2 linked regions of the Undibacterium sp. KW1 genome follow. The protein of the gene in region 2 interacts with the protein of the main gene of each other region in a pairwise test. Links are inferred from orthologs where the notes say so. Each region holds a gene or a part of one and is shown on either strand. Other genes may lie near its edges.

Evidence for each region. Proteins that work in one complex are often made in the same cells at the same time.
Region 1: the proteins of UNDKW_RS03600 (region 2) and UNDKW_RS08750 interact in binary tests that used the Escherichia coli proteins (3 or more experiments, as listed by UniProt). The link is inferred for Undibacterium sp. KW1 from one-to-one orthologs.

The regions. Positions count from the first base shown.
Region 1 is NZ_AP018439.1:1,973,108-1,978,454, forward strand. Bases 1,492-4,348 are described here. They hold UNDKW_RS08750 (bifunctional alpha/beta hydrolase/class I SAM-dependent methyltransferase), read left to right. Parts: upstream 1,492-1,947; coding sequence 1,948-3,750; downstream 3,751-4,348. Other genes in these bases: UNDKW_RS08745 (phosphatidate cytidylyltransferase), read left to right, coding at 1,492-1,921; UNDKW_RS08755 (CDP-alcohol phosphatidyltransferase family protein), read right to left, coding at 3,698-4,318; UNDKW_RS08760 (phosphatase PAP2 family protein), read right to left, coding at 4,315-4,348. Outside these bases: UNDKW_RS08740 (diguanylate cyclase), read left to right, coding at 1-860; more of UNDKW_RS08745, read left to right, coding at 1,082-1,491; more of UNDKW_RS08760, read right to left, coding at 4,349-5,347.
Region 2 is NZ_AP018439.1:783,779-790,678, reverse strand. What follows is about bases 1,250-5,659. They hold UNDKW_RS03600 (SbcC/MukB-like Walker B domain-containing protein), read left to right. Parts: upstream 1,250-1,649; coding sequence 1,650-5,459; downstream 5,460-5,659. Other genes in these bases: UNDKW_RS03595 (single-stranded DNA-binding protein), read left to right, coding at 5,506-5,659; UNDKW_RS03605 (exonuclease SbcCD subunit D C-terminal domain-containing protein), read left to right, coding at 1,250-1,653. Outside these bases: UNDKW_RS03610 (GNAT family N-acetyltransferase), read left to right, coding at 1-315; more of UNDKW_RS03605, read left to right, coding at 406-1,249; more of UNDKW_RS03595, read left to right, coding at 5,660-5,814; UNDKW_RS03590 (DUF938 domain-containing protein), read right to left, coding at 5,923-6,513; UNDKW_RS03585 (DUF4139 domain-containing protein), read left to right, coding at 6,674-6,900. UniProt on the Escherichia coli protein: SbcCD cleaves DNA hairpin structures. These structures can inhibit DNA replication and are intermediates in certain DNA recombination reactions. The complex acts as a 3'->5' double strand exonuclease that can open hairpins.

The DNA.
Region 1 (5,347 bases), 1.2 Mb from region 2 along the record:
TGCTCATCATTGATGATGATGCCGTAACTTCCAAGTTCTACGGCGCGATCCTGCGTGACGCCGGCATGAATGTTTATCTGCTCAATGACCCTACGCAGATATTGACGGTCATGACAGATTTTCGTCCTGAATTGCTGCTCATGGATATTTACATGCCAGTCTGCAGTGGTGTTGAGCTCTCGCGCCTGATCCGGCAAGATAATTCTTATGTCGATGTGCCCATCGTATTTCTGTCCAGTGAAGCAGACCTCAGCAAGCAGCTTGATGCTGTCAGGGCAGGGGCGGATGATTTCATTACCAAGCCGGTAGCGCCTGAATACCTGAAATCTTCGATTGCTTCCAGAGCTGAGCGTTACCGCTCCTTGCGCGCATTGATCATGCGTGATGGCCTGACAGGCTTGTTCAATCATACGGCGATCAAGGAACAACTGGCATCCGAGATTTCCCAGGCGGGCCGCACTGGTTCGCCGTTGGCCCTGGCGATGATAGACCTGGATAATTTTAAATGCATCAATGATACCTATGGCCACCCTGCAGGTGACCAGGTACTGCGTACTCTGGCCAGACTCTTGCGCCAGCGTTTGCGCCGCAGTGATATCGTTGGCCGTTACGGCGGCGAAGAATTTGCCGTGATTTTCCCCGACACCAATGCCAGCACGGCGCGCCGGGTCCTCGATCAGGTCAGGCTGGCCTTCACCAAGATACAGCAGCACTGCGAGGGCGGACATTTCTCGGTCAGTTTTTCTGGCGGTGTGGCCGATCTTGAGGCTACGCTTGATGCTGATGAATTATTTGATATTGCCGATGCCGCGATGTATGTGTCGAAGCAGGAAGGGCGCAACCGCATCAGTCTGGCCTGAACTCAGCTACTGAGCAGGAAGTAAAAGAGGCTGCCATGGAGGCAAACTCCGTGGCAGCCTGTTTTGTTTACGGTACAGTTTTGTACCTGCTTTGTTTCTTATGCTTACATATTGAAAAAGCAAGTGCAGACAAAGTTCGGTGTACACTGGAGTATCTTTACTGTTGTTCAGGTTGCTTAGTGTTTTCAAAATTTCTTCTCGGCAATTCGACTCTGGCTGCCATGTTGATGCTCTACCTGCTGCTGGCGTTTGCGAGTGTTGGTGTAGGCAGGCATAGCTCGCCTGAAAGCCAGTTGCGCAAACAGGTGAATGCCTGGTGGTTTATCTTCCCTGTCGTCAGCCTGAGCCTGTTTTTGTATCCTCTTGGGCCACTGCTGATGGCCTTGCTCATCGTCTTGCTGGCAGTTCGTGAATTGTCCCTGCACTACACCGGCCCTCGCTGGCGTTTCCTGTTGTCATGCTTTGTTCTGCTGGTTTTGCAGGTAGGTTTGCAATATGTAGATAGTTTTGATTCCAGCATGATTTTGCCTGGTTTATTGTGTTTGCAAGCCCTGCAGTTTTTTGTCTGGCGACAACGCAATCATTTATTGCTCATGCTGTTTTTGCTGCTCTGCTATGGCCTGAGTTTCATGCTGGATTTATTGACGCTGCCATTTTCAAATGAAGTCAGGCTGGCCTGGTTTTTCTATCTTTTTGTGGTAACTGCGCTCAATGATATTGCCCAGTTCGTCAGTGGCAAAATTTTCGGCAAGCAAACTATCGCCCCTACCATCAGCCCGAATAAAACTGTACAGGGTTTGATCGGCGGTGTCGTGATTTCCATGTTGGTGTCCCTTGGCCTTGGCATTTACTTGCATCTTGCCGGCCCCGGTTATTTACTGATGATGGGTATTTTGCTGTCGCTCGGTGGCTTTGCCGGTGACCTGATTTTTTCAGCAGCCAAACGTTATTTGAAGATCAAAGATTTTTCTGAATTGATACCAGGACATGGCGGCATACTGGACAGGGTGGATAGCCTGGTCCTGACCGCACCTTTGCTGTATCTGGGATTGTTATTTTGAAGTAAAGAATTTAATAAGGACTATGCATGACAACAGAATTGCAAACAAAATGGCTGTGCAATGAATCTGGCTTCGATAGCCATGACAGTACCCGTTTGTTTTACCGCAGCTGGCAACCGCTGGCGATTCCTGCAGGCCAGCCACAAAAAGCCCTGATATTTTTACACCGCGGTCATGAACATTCTGGCCGTATAGGCCCGCTGGTAGAGCAATTTGGTTTTACCCAGGACTGGGCTTTTGCCTGGGACGCGCGTGGCCATGGCAATTCACCGGGTGAGCGCGGTGATGCACCTGATTTCCAAACCATGGTGCGCGATTTTGACAGCTTCATCAATCACATCCAGCAGAGCTATGGTATAGACAAAGAAAACATGCTCATCGTGGCAAACAGTGTGGGTGCCGTGATTGCCGCAACCTGGCTGCATGACTATGCACCGCGCGTGCGTGGTGTGGTCATGGCGGCTGCTGCATTTGATATCAACCTGTATGTGCCGCTGGCCAAGCCAGCGTTGCGTTTTGCCACCTGCTTCAAGCCTGACTTGTTTGTCACCAGCTATATACGCTCATCCATGCTCACGCATTCTGCTGAACAAGCCAAAGCCTATGATGCCGACCCGCTGATTACCAAGAATATATCTGCAAGGGTTTTGCTGGATCTGGCCGATACTGCCAAGCGCGTAGTGCAGGATGCCCAGGCGATAGATGCACCCGTGTTAATGCTGGTCGCCGATAAGGATTACGTCGTCAAGCAGGCGCCGCAAAAGCAGTTTTTTGAAACGATCTCTTCGACACTGAAGCGCTATATCCTCATAGAAAACTGCCATCATGCGATTTTTTATGAGAGCGAAAACCAGGTGCAGCAAGCCATACAGGCCGCTAAGGATTTCATCAATGAATGTTATGCCAAAGAGCTGTTACCCTTGCCGCATTACTTCAAGGCAGATACCTTAAGCCAGAGTGCGCGCCAATACCAGGCATTGCAGCAAGGCAAATTGGGTGGGGCGCTGGAAAACGCCTTTTACGGCATGCAAAAATTCATGCTCAGTCATCTGGGTAGACTCAGCAATGGCATGACGATAGGTTTGCAACACGGCTTTGATTCCGGCGCATCACTCGATTATGTCTATCGCAACCAGGCAGGTGGCCGTTTGCTGATAGGCGGTATGATAGACCGTGGTTATCTGGATGCGATAGGCTGGCGCGGCATACGCCAGCGCAAGGTACAGATGCAGCAGACTTTGTCTGACCTGATACAGCAATACCCGGCAGACCAGCCTGTGCGCATACTTGATATTGCTGCCGGTGGAGGTCGCTATGTGCTGGAAACCATCAAACGCTTCCAGAACCGCAATATAGAAATCAGCCTGCGCGACTTTGACCAGGCCAATCTGGATCAGGCCAAATTACTCGCAGAACGTTTGCAGTTGAAAAACAAGATCAGCTATCAATGCCGCGATGCCTTTGCCGCAACCAGTTACCCGGCGGAAGAAGATGCCTATGACATCGTCATCGTCTCTGGTTTGTATGAGCTGTTCAGTGACAATGTCCTGGTACTGGCATCCTTGCGCGGCATACAGCAGCAATTGAAAATTGGCGGGTACCTGGTGTACACTGGCCAGCCATGGCATCCGCAGTTATTGATGATCGCCAAGACCCTGAATACCCATCGCGGCCAGTCATGGCAAATGCGCCCACGCCCACAGGCAGAGATGGATGCCCTGGTCGCCAGCATAGGTTGCAAAAAAATTGCGACGCAGCTCGGTATAGCGGGGATATTTACGGTGTCGGTGGCGCAGCGTGATGCGGCAGTGCCCGTTTTATCCGATTGAACAAAGTCCAGAGCAAGAGTAGCAGGACGATGAGCAACACCGCATTCAGCCAGATCGCTGGTAGTTGAAAAGCTACAAGCAGGGCCAGCAAACCAAAGGCAAAAGCGCGGTCGCTTTTGCCCATGGGGCCATCAAAGCGGCGCTTGGAACCTGCCAGTAAGGCTGCAACGCCAGCAAACTCTGTCAGCAGGGCCAGCATAGCCACTGCAATCAACAAGGGCAGATGTATGCCTGCCACCAGGGCAAAAGGCAAGACCAGGGCGGCATCTGAAACCTGATCTGCCACTTCATTGAAAATGGCTCCAAAGGCAGTTTTTTGCTGGGTGACGTTGGCCAGCATGCCATCTATCGCATTCAGCGCCATGCGCACGAACATAAAGACCGGTAGCCCCAGCCACAAGTTTTTATTCTGCGGATAACAAGCCAGCGCAATGCCATAGGCGATGGACAGGACCATCGCCAGCAGAGTCACCTGATTTGGCGTGATATGTCGTTTCGCCAGGCCCGCCAGCAAAGGTTGTAGCAATTGCTGGAAGCGCGGCTTCAGTTGGTAGATAGAAAAACTCATGGTCTGCTGTTTGTTCCTTGTGACATATACAGTTTGGCCAGCAATATACATCGGCTATAACCCATGGCGCAATGCAGGTAAACCGTTTTGCCCGTTTCAATTTCCTGGCGCATGTATTGCAAGATTTCATCGCTTACCGGTTTGCCTGGCTTGAGCAGATCAAGCAGAGGGAAATGTCTATAAGCGTGCTTGCGCAAGGCAGGCGTTTCGCTGAGTTCATTTGCCAGGTCGATGATGCTGCAATCTGGCGGCAGTTGTTTTGCCTCCCGGCTACTGAGGCGGCGCCCCACCCAGAGTCGATCTGTCAATTTGATGATGACGGGTTTGCGCCTCTCACGCCAGACAACGGCCAGCCAGGTAAGCTGGTAACCGAGCAAATAAGGTGCATACATGAACCATATCCACCACGGATATTGCCCCTGTTTTTTATGCAGGAAGTAAACATCGTTACGATAATAAGCCAGACTGACCAGAGCGAGACTGCATGCTATGTACAAAGCCAGCCAGCTATGGGCAAAGATGAAGCCTGTGATAAAAAATACGCTGGCAAATATCAGGTAATAAAACGCCACATGCGGTTCTGCTCTTTTCGGTTTGATAAAGACGACGCAAAACAATCCCAGCAAACTGCCGCCAAGCACATCCAGCAAATGGTGTTGATAAGTGAATACCGTCGAGGCAGCTGTGAGAAGTAACCACGCGGCCAGCGCCATGCGTAGCAGCCTTGTGCGGACATGCTCGCGCAAGGCGCTCCAGAATAACAGGCAGTAAGCAACATGCAGCGAGGGTAATTGATTATATGGTTTATCCATTAGCGCCAGATAATCATATAGATATGCACACCATATAGAGGAGATGGCAGGTCTGGGCCAACTGAATTGCAGAGGGTAGAGCACGAAGATGAAGGCTGCAATGACGGTTGCCAGCAACAGGCGCTGGCTAAGCAGGCGTAATTGATCCTGGCTGTGCACTACAAAGAATGTCAGGCAAAAAAACAGGCCTGAACTGAGGTAGGGCAGTATCATCCAT
Region 2 (6,900 bases):
CTTGATGGCCGCGTGGTTGCCATGCGCCTGGCATTTGCCATGGGTGAAGAACTGTATCTCTACTATTCAGGCTATGACCTGAAGTTTGCCCGCTACAGTGTCATGACGACTTTGCTCGCAGAAATCATACAATGGTCATTCGCGCAGGACTTCAAGCGCGTCAATTTGTCGGTGGGCGAAGATGTATCGAAAACCCGCTGGGGACCAGCCGTCACAGAGTATGTTGAATATCAGTGTGTAAAAAACCAGGCCTGGCGCAGGACACTGGGCAGCACCATCCTGAAGATGCGCAAGTCACGCAGGACAAAAGCCTGATTCCCTCTTACATCACCAGATAAAAAACGGCTACACTTGCCTGTGTCGGCATACCCTGCCATCTGTATTTGCATAGGCTAAGGAAAACTCTTGCGCTTCATCCACACCTCAGACTGGCACCTGGGCCAAACCCTGCACAGCGCCGAACGCGGCCTGGAACACCAGCACTTCCTCGACTGGCTCATCACTGCGCTGGAACAGCAACAGGCAGATGCTTTGCTGATCGCCGGTGATGTGTTCGACAACGCCAATCCGTCTGCAAGTTCACAAAAACAGTTTTACCGCTTCTTGCAGCAAGCCAAGGCACGCCTGCCTAAACTGGATATTGTCATCATCGCTGGCAACCATGACTCACCGGGCAGGCTGGAAGCACCTGGCCCGCTCTTGGATGGCATGGACATCAGCGTCATAGGCATGGTGCCACGCCTGAGTGATGGCAGCATCGATGTAGCCGCCATGGTCTTGCCATTACGGCAGAATGATGAAATTGTCGCCTGGTGCCTGGCGGTGCCCTTCTTGCGGCCCGGCGATGTGCCAAGAGTAGAAAATGCCAGCGATCCCTACATGGCAGGCATCGCCCAGTTATACAAGGATGTGACGGCACATGCACTCAGCCTGCGCCAGCCTGGTCAGGCCGTCATCGCTATGGGGCATTGCCATATGGTAGGTGGCGAAATATCAGAAGACTCTGAACGCCGCATTGTCATCGGTGGTACCGAGGCTTTGTCCGCCAGCATGTTTGGCAATGACATCACTTATGCGGCACTGGGTCATTTGCATCTGGCGCAAAGAGTCGGCAAGCAAGAACACCTGCGCTATTGCGGCAGCCCCCTGCCCCTGTCATTTTCTGAAGTAGATTATCAGCATCAGGTTTTGTGTGTGGATATTGAGGGCGACAAACTCACTCAGGTGACACCACTGTACGTACCACGGACGATTCAACTCTTGCGCATCCCCAAACAGGCCGCAGCTCTTCCCACTGTGCTGGATGCGCTCGATGGTCTTGAACTCGCCAGCATCACTGATGCGAGCAAAGGGCGGCAATATGATCCCTATCTGGAAGTCCGGGTCAAGCTGGAAGCACCAGAACCTGGCCTGCGTGCCCGCATAGAAAGCTATATCGAGGGCAAGCCCTTGCGCTTGCTGAAGATAGATACGCACTACCCAGGCAAAGCGCAGGATGAGACTAGCGACGAACAGGCAACGCAGGATACGCTTGACCGCTTGCAACCAGAAGATATTTTCCGCCGCCTGTATCACGGTAAATACCAGCAAGATGCTCCGGACGACATGCTGCAGGCTTTTGGCGAACTCTTGCATGGTGAGGACACGCCATGAAGATACTCGCCATACGCGGTAAAAACCTGGCTTCTCTCGCTGGTGAATTTGCGGTCGATTTCACGCAAGAGCCTTTGCAGTCTGCCGGCCTGTTCGCCATCAGTGGCCCCACCGGTGCAGGTAAAAGTACCTTGCTGGATGCCCTGTGCATGGCCCTCTATGAAAACACGCCAAGGCTGATCAAGGCAGGCACGACAAAACTGCCCGATGGTGCAGATGCGGTGACCCAGCAAGATACCGGCAACCTGCTCAGGCGCGGCACTGGCGAAGGTTATGCCGAAGTGGATTTTGTCGGCACCGACGGCAATGCCTATCGCTCACGCTGGAGCGTGCGCCGCTCGCGCAATAAAGCCACCGGCATCTTGCAGCCCACAACCATGTCGCTGCACCAGTTACCGCAATTGCAACCCATAGGTGGCAAGAAAACCGAGGTCAAGGAAGAAATCATCAAGCGCCTTGGTCTAAAGTTTGAACAATTCACCCGCGCAGTGTTGCTGGCACAAAACGAGTTTTCCAGCTTTTTAAAAGCCGATGACAATGACCGTGGCGAATTGCTGGAAACCCTGACCGGCAGCGATATTTATGGCCAGATTTCACAACGCGCCTTTGCCCGCGCCAAACTGGAACGCGAAGCGCTGGAACGCTTTCATGTGCGCCTGGCAGACAACAAACCTCTGAGCGCAGAAGAACGCACACAATTAGAGACAGACCTGGGTCTCAGCAAAACCCGGTTGGAACAACTGGACGCCCAACTCGCAGAGGTGCAAACACATTTGCGCTGGCATGCCGATGACGGCAAATTGCTACAAGGCGAACAGCAGGCACAGCAGCAATTGCAAATTCACGAACAGGAAAAAACAGCCGCCGCAACAAGAGCCGCTTATCTACAACAAGTAGAAAGCATACAAACTGCGCGCCCATTGCTGACAGAACTCGACCGCCTGCAACAGACAATCAACCAGGGCCAGGCAGACATTGCCACAGCGCATAACAACATACAGACAAGCACACTCAGCGCACAAGAAAAACATCTGGCCCTGACGCAAGCACAGCAAGCATTGCAGCAAGCCGAACATGCGCTGCAAGAAGCAACGCCTATGCTGGATGCCACCAAGGCACTCGACAGCAGCCTGAATATTTTGCGTAGTAACTGGCTGGCTGCACAACAAACAAAAGTGCAGGCAGAACAGGCGCTGGCAACTGCAAGGCAGCAACACAAGAACAAACAAGCTGACCTGGCACAACTGCACAAAAAGCAGCAAGACCTGCAAATATGGCTGACCCAACACGCGGGCTTGCAAAGCCTGGCCGATAACTGGACAGCATGGGAATTATTATTGAAGCAGGCAGCAACTGCCAAAAAAGATGCGGACTACCAGCAACAAAACATACTTAATCTACAAAAACAAAAAGACACGCAAGAACAATTATTGGCAGAACGCGCTCTGCAACTCCAGGCGAGCGAACAAAGCTGGATAACTACTGAAAATTTACGCGAACAAGCTGCAGCAAAACTGGCACAGTTCGACTTGCCCAGCATGCAGGCACAAAGACTGGCACTTGATCAAAGGCGCGAACTGTTAAGTAATGCTATTGACTTGCACAAGCAAATGCATGAACAGGCACAACGCAAACAGGTTTTGGATAACCTGCAGCAAGCCAGTCATTCAAGCATGCTGGCTACGGATAAAACCATTGCCCAGATCAATGCTCAATTACCCAGCCTGATTGCTGCAAAAGAACAGGCACAAAAAAGCCTGCAACTGACCCAGGCCGCCTGCAACGCCAATGTAGAAAGCCTGCGTGATGCTCTGCAAGATGAGCAAGCCTGCCCAGTCTGCGGAGCGACTGAACATCCCTACAAAACCGGCAACCTGCAATTGCATGCCTTGCTGGTGCAACTGGAGAACGAACTCAAACATTGCCAGCAAGTTGAGCAAGACCAGCGCCAGTTACTGGCAACCGCAACGGCTGAGCACAGGCAATATCAACAACAGCAAAAACAATTGCAACAAGATCTGGCGGTATTGCAGCAACAGGAAAAAATCGTAGCAAGCACCTGGCAAGCGCATAGCATCGCCGCTGAATTGCAGAATGCGAAAATCGAGAATGAACAAGCCAGTACCTGGTTAAGCCAGCAACAAACTGGCTTGCAAGAACAAGTTCAGCAATTGCTTAAAACCGAGCAAGCCTATCAACAGGCAACAAAGATCAGGGATGAGGCATTTGCCACTACAGAAAAAGTACGCCGCACCTTGCAAGAACATAGAGACAGCCACACAGCACTGACCCATGCTCTTGAAAAATTCAGCACTGCACTGACGCAGGCAACAGAAAAAGAACAGGATGCCAGTCAAAGACTGGACGACGCCCTGGCCCAATTGGCACCGGCATTTGTCGCACAATCAGATGAAGGCAACAGTTGGCAAGACAACTGGCATGCAGCGCCACTGGAATTCCAGAACCAGTGTGCAATCCATGTACAGCAATGGCAGAGCCATCAACTTGCATCCAGCCAGAGTACTGAACAACTGGCAAAGCTACAGCTGGAAATCGACAAACTGCAAACACAATCCCAGCAACTGGAAGAACAGTTTTCCAGCGACAACAAACGCTACCTGGATGCAGATACTGCATTAAAACGGCAGCAGGCCAAACGACAGGAATTATTCCAGGGGCGCGCCGTCAGCGAGGTAGAAACGCAATTCACACTGAGCATCAATCGGGCAAAAGCAGTACTGCAAACCCAACTGCAAGCGCATGATGAGATACGCCAGCAACTGGCACGCCTGCATGAAGCGCAAGAACAAATCAATAAACGCATCGCCCAGCAAAGCCAGGAACTGCACGTCGCAACTGAAAAACTGCAGGACTGGATAACTCAGCAGCAAGCCACTATAGAAAACCTGGACGAGGCGCACTTGCGTGAATTGCTGGCACATCCACATGCGTGGATTGATGCAGAACGCCAGGCCATGCAAGCCATCAATAATGCAGTCCAGCAAGCCACAACCATATTGCGTGAACGCAGCCAGCAAAGGCAACAGCACTTGCTACAACGTCCCACTCCACTCAGTTTTACTAAGGCAGAACCCATGCATGATGAGACTGAACAAGAAAGTGAGACTGCGCCAATTGATATAGGCGAGAGCGAACATCTGCAATCCGTGTTCAGCAATATCAGTGAGAAACGCCAACAGGCACAGCAAGAATACAGCCGCCATCAACTCACGATGGCGCAGGATGAAGCACGCCACCAGCAAGCCAAGAGCCTGATCGCGACCATGCAGGAGCAAGAAAGCCAGACCCGCCTTTGGGCACAGATGAATGAATTGATAGGTGCAGCAGACGGCAAGAAATTCCGTAACTATGCCCAGCAAATCACGCTAGACGTCTTGCTCGCCTATGCCAACCAGCACCTGCACCAGCTCTCACGCCGCTACCGCCTGCAACGCGTGGCAGACACGCTGGCCTTGATGGTCATCGACCAGGACATGGGCGATGAACAGCGCTCAGTGCATTCGCTGTCCGGCGGCGAATCTTTCCTGGTATCGCTGGCGCTGGCGCTGGGCCTGGCATCGCTGTCGAGCAACCGCATCAGGGTTGAATCCCTGTTCATCGACGAAGGCTTCGGCAGCCTCGATGCAGATACCCTGCGCATCGCCATGGATGCCCTCGACAGCCTGCAAGCGCAAGGCCGCAAGGTGGGTGTGATTTCGCATGTGCAGGAGATGACGGAGAGAATATCGACAAGGATACAAGTACAAAGAGTATCGGGCGGAAGCAGCCTGGTACAGGTTGCCTGAGTCGTACTACTACCGCAATTAATATCAACTGTTAAAGAAAGAACTTATGATAGACGCACTCATCGCAGGACGCATTTACGGCCAGGTTGAAGAACGCTCAGGACAAAATGGTTCTGTCTATGTCACCTGCAAGGTACGTGCCGCAACAGATGACGGTGACTTCATCATCTGCAATGTCATTGCTTTTAACGATGCAACGCGTAATACCTTGCTGAGCCTGGGTGATGGTGACAGCCTGTCATTGTCGGGAGCGCTGACACCGAAGGTGTGGACAGACAAACAGGGTAAGGCCAGGCCGGCGCTGGATTTGATTGCGCATGCGGTGATCACCGCGCATTTGAATACGGCTGAATAATCCTTGCTACGCAGTAGGGTGCGCCGTGCGCACCGATACAGCAAAATTTAATTTCCAGAAATGGTGCGCACGGTGCACCCTACCGCCGATATTTCTACAAGCCCGCAGCTACTTCATCAGTACCAGCAAACGATTATTGGCAGGCATGGGGATGTCTTGCTGCAGTTGCATGTCATGCTGATTCGCCAGTGCAATGACCTTTTCAATGTCGCGTATGCCCATGTGCGCAGCCTGTTGCCTGAGCGAGGCATCAAACTGCTGGTTGCTTTCGCTGGTGAACTGGCCTGCATAATTGAAGGGGCCGTAGATTAAAAAAAGTCCGCCATTGTTGAGCATGTTGGCAACACCGGCAAACATCAATTGCACTTCTTCCCATGCCATGATGTGGCAGGTATTGGCGGTAAAGACGGCATCAAACTGTTTTTGCGGCCAGGGGCTTTTTCCTATATTCAGTTCCAGCGGTGGCAGCACATTTGGCAGCGCTGCCTCGTCCAGCCAGGCCAGTATGCCGGGATGATATTCCGCCCTGTCACTGGTTTGCCATTGCAGGTGCGCTAATTGCCGCGCGAACGTCACGGCATGCTGGCCTGTGCCACTGCCGATTTCCAGCAGGCTGTGACTACGGGTCAGCAAGGGAGTGATGGCTTGCAGTATGGGGCCGCTGTTTCTTTCACAGGCGGCGGAATAGGGTTTGTTCATGGGTAAGCTTTCTTGACAGACATGGGTCTTTCATCGTGGCGCTACTCTACGCGGAAACTGGTCACTCTACAATCTGCTGATTTTGTCATGCGCTTGTTGCAAGTTTAGTGCGATACTTACAAAATCTGCAATCTGTGCAACTCCCAATGACAGGATTACCATGCAAAAGAAATTGATCATGCTCGCCGCCTTGCTGCCACAACTTGCACTGGCACAAAATCCTGCAAATTCAAAAATCAGCAATGTGCTGGTCTATCCCGGTGGTGCCAATGTAGAAAGGCTGGCCAGGGTAGCGGCGGGTGCCAGGGAACTCAAACTCAATTGTCTGTCCGCCCGCTTTGATGTTGACTCCCTGAAAGTGCAGGCCGATGCTGGCATACAAGTAGG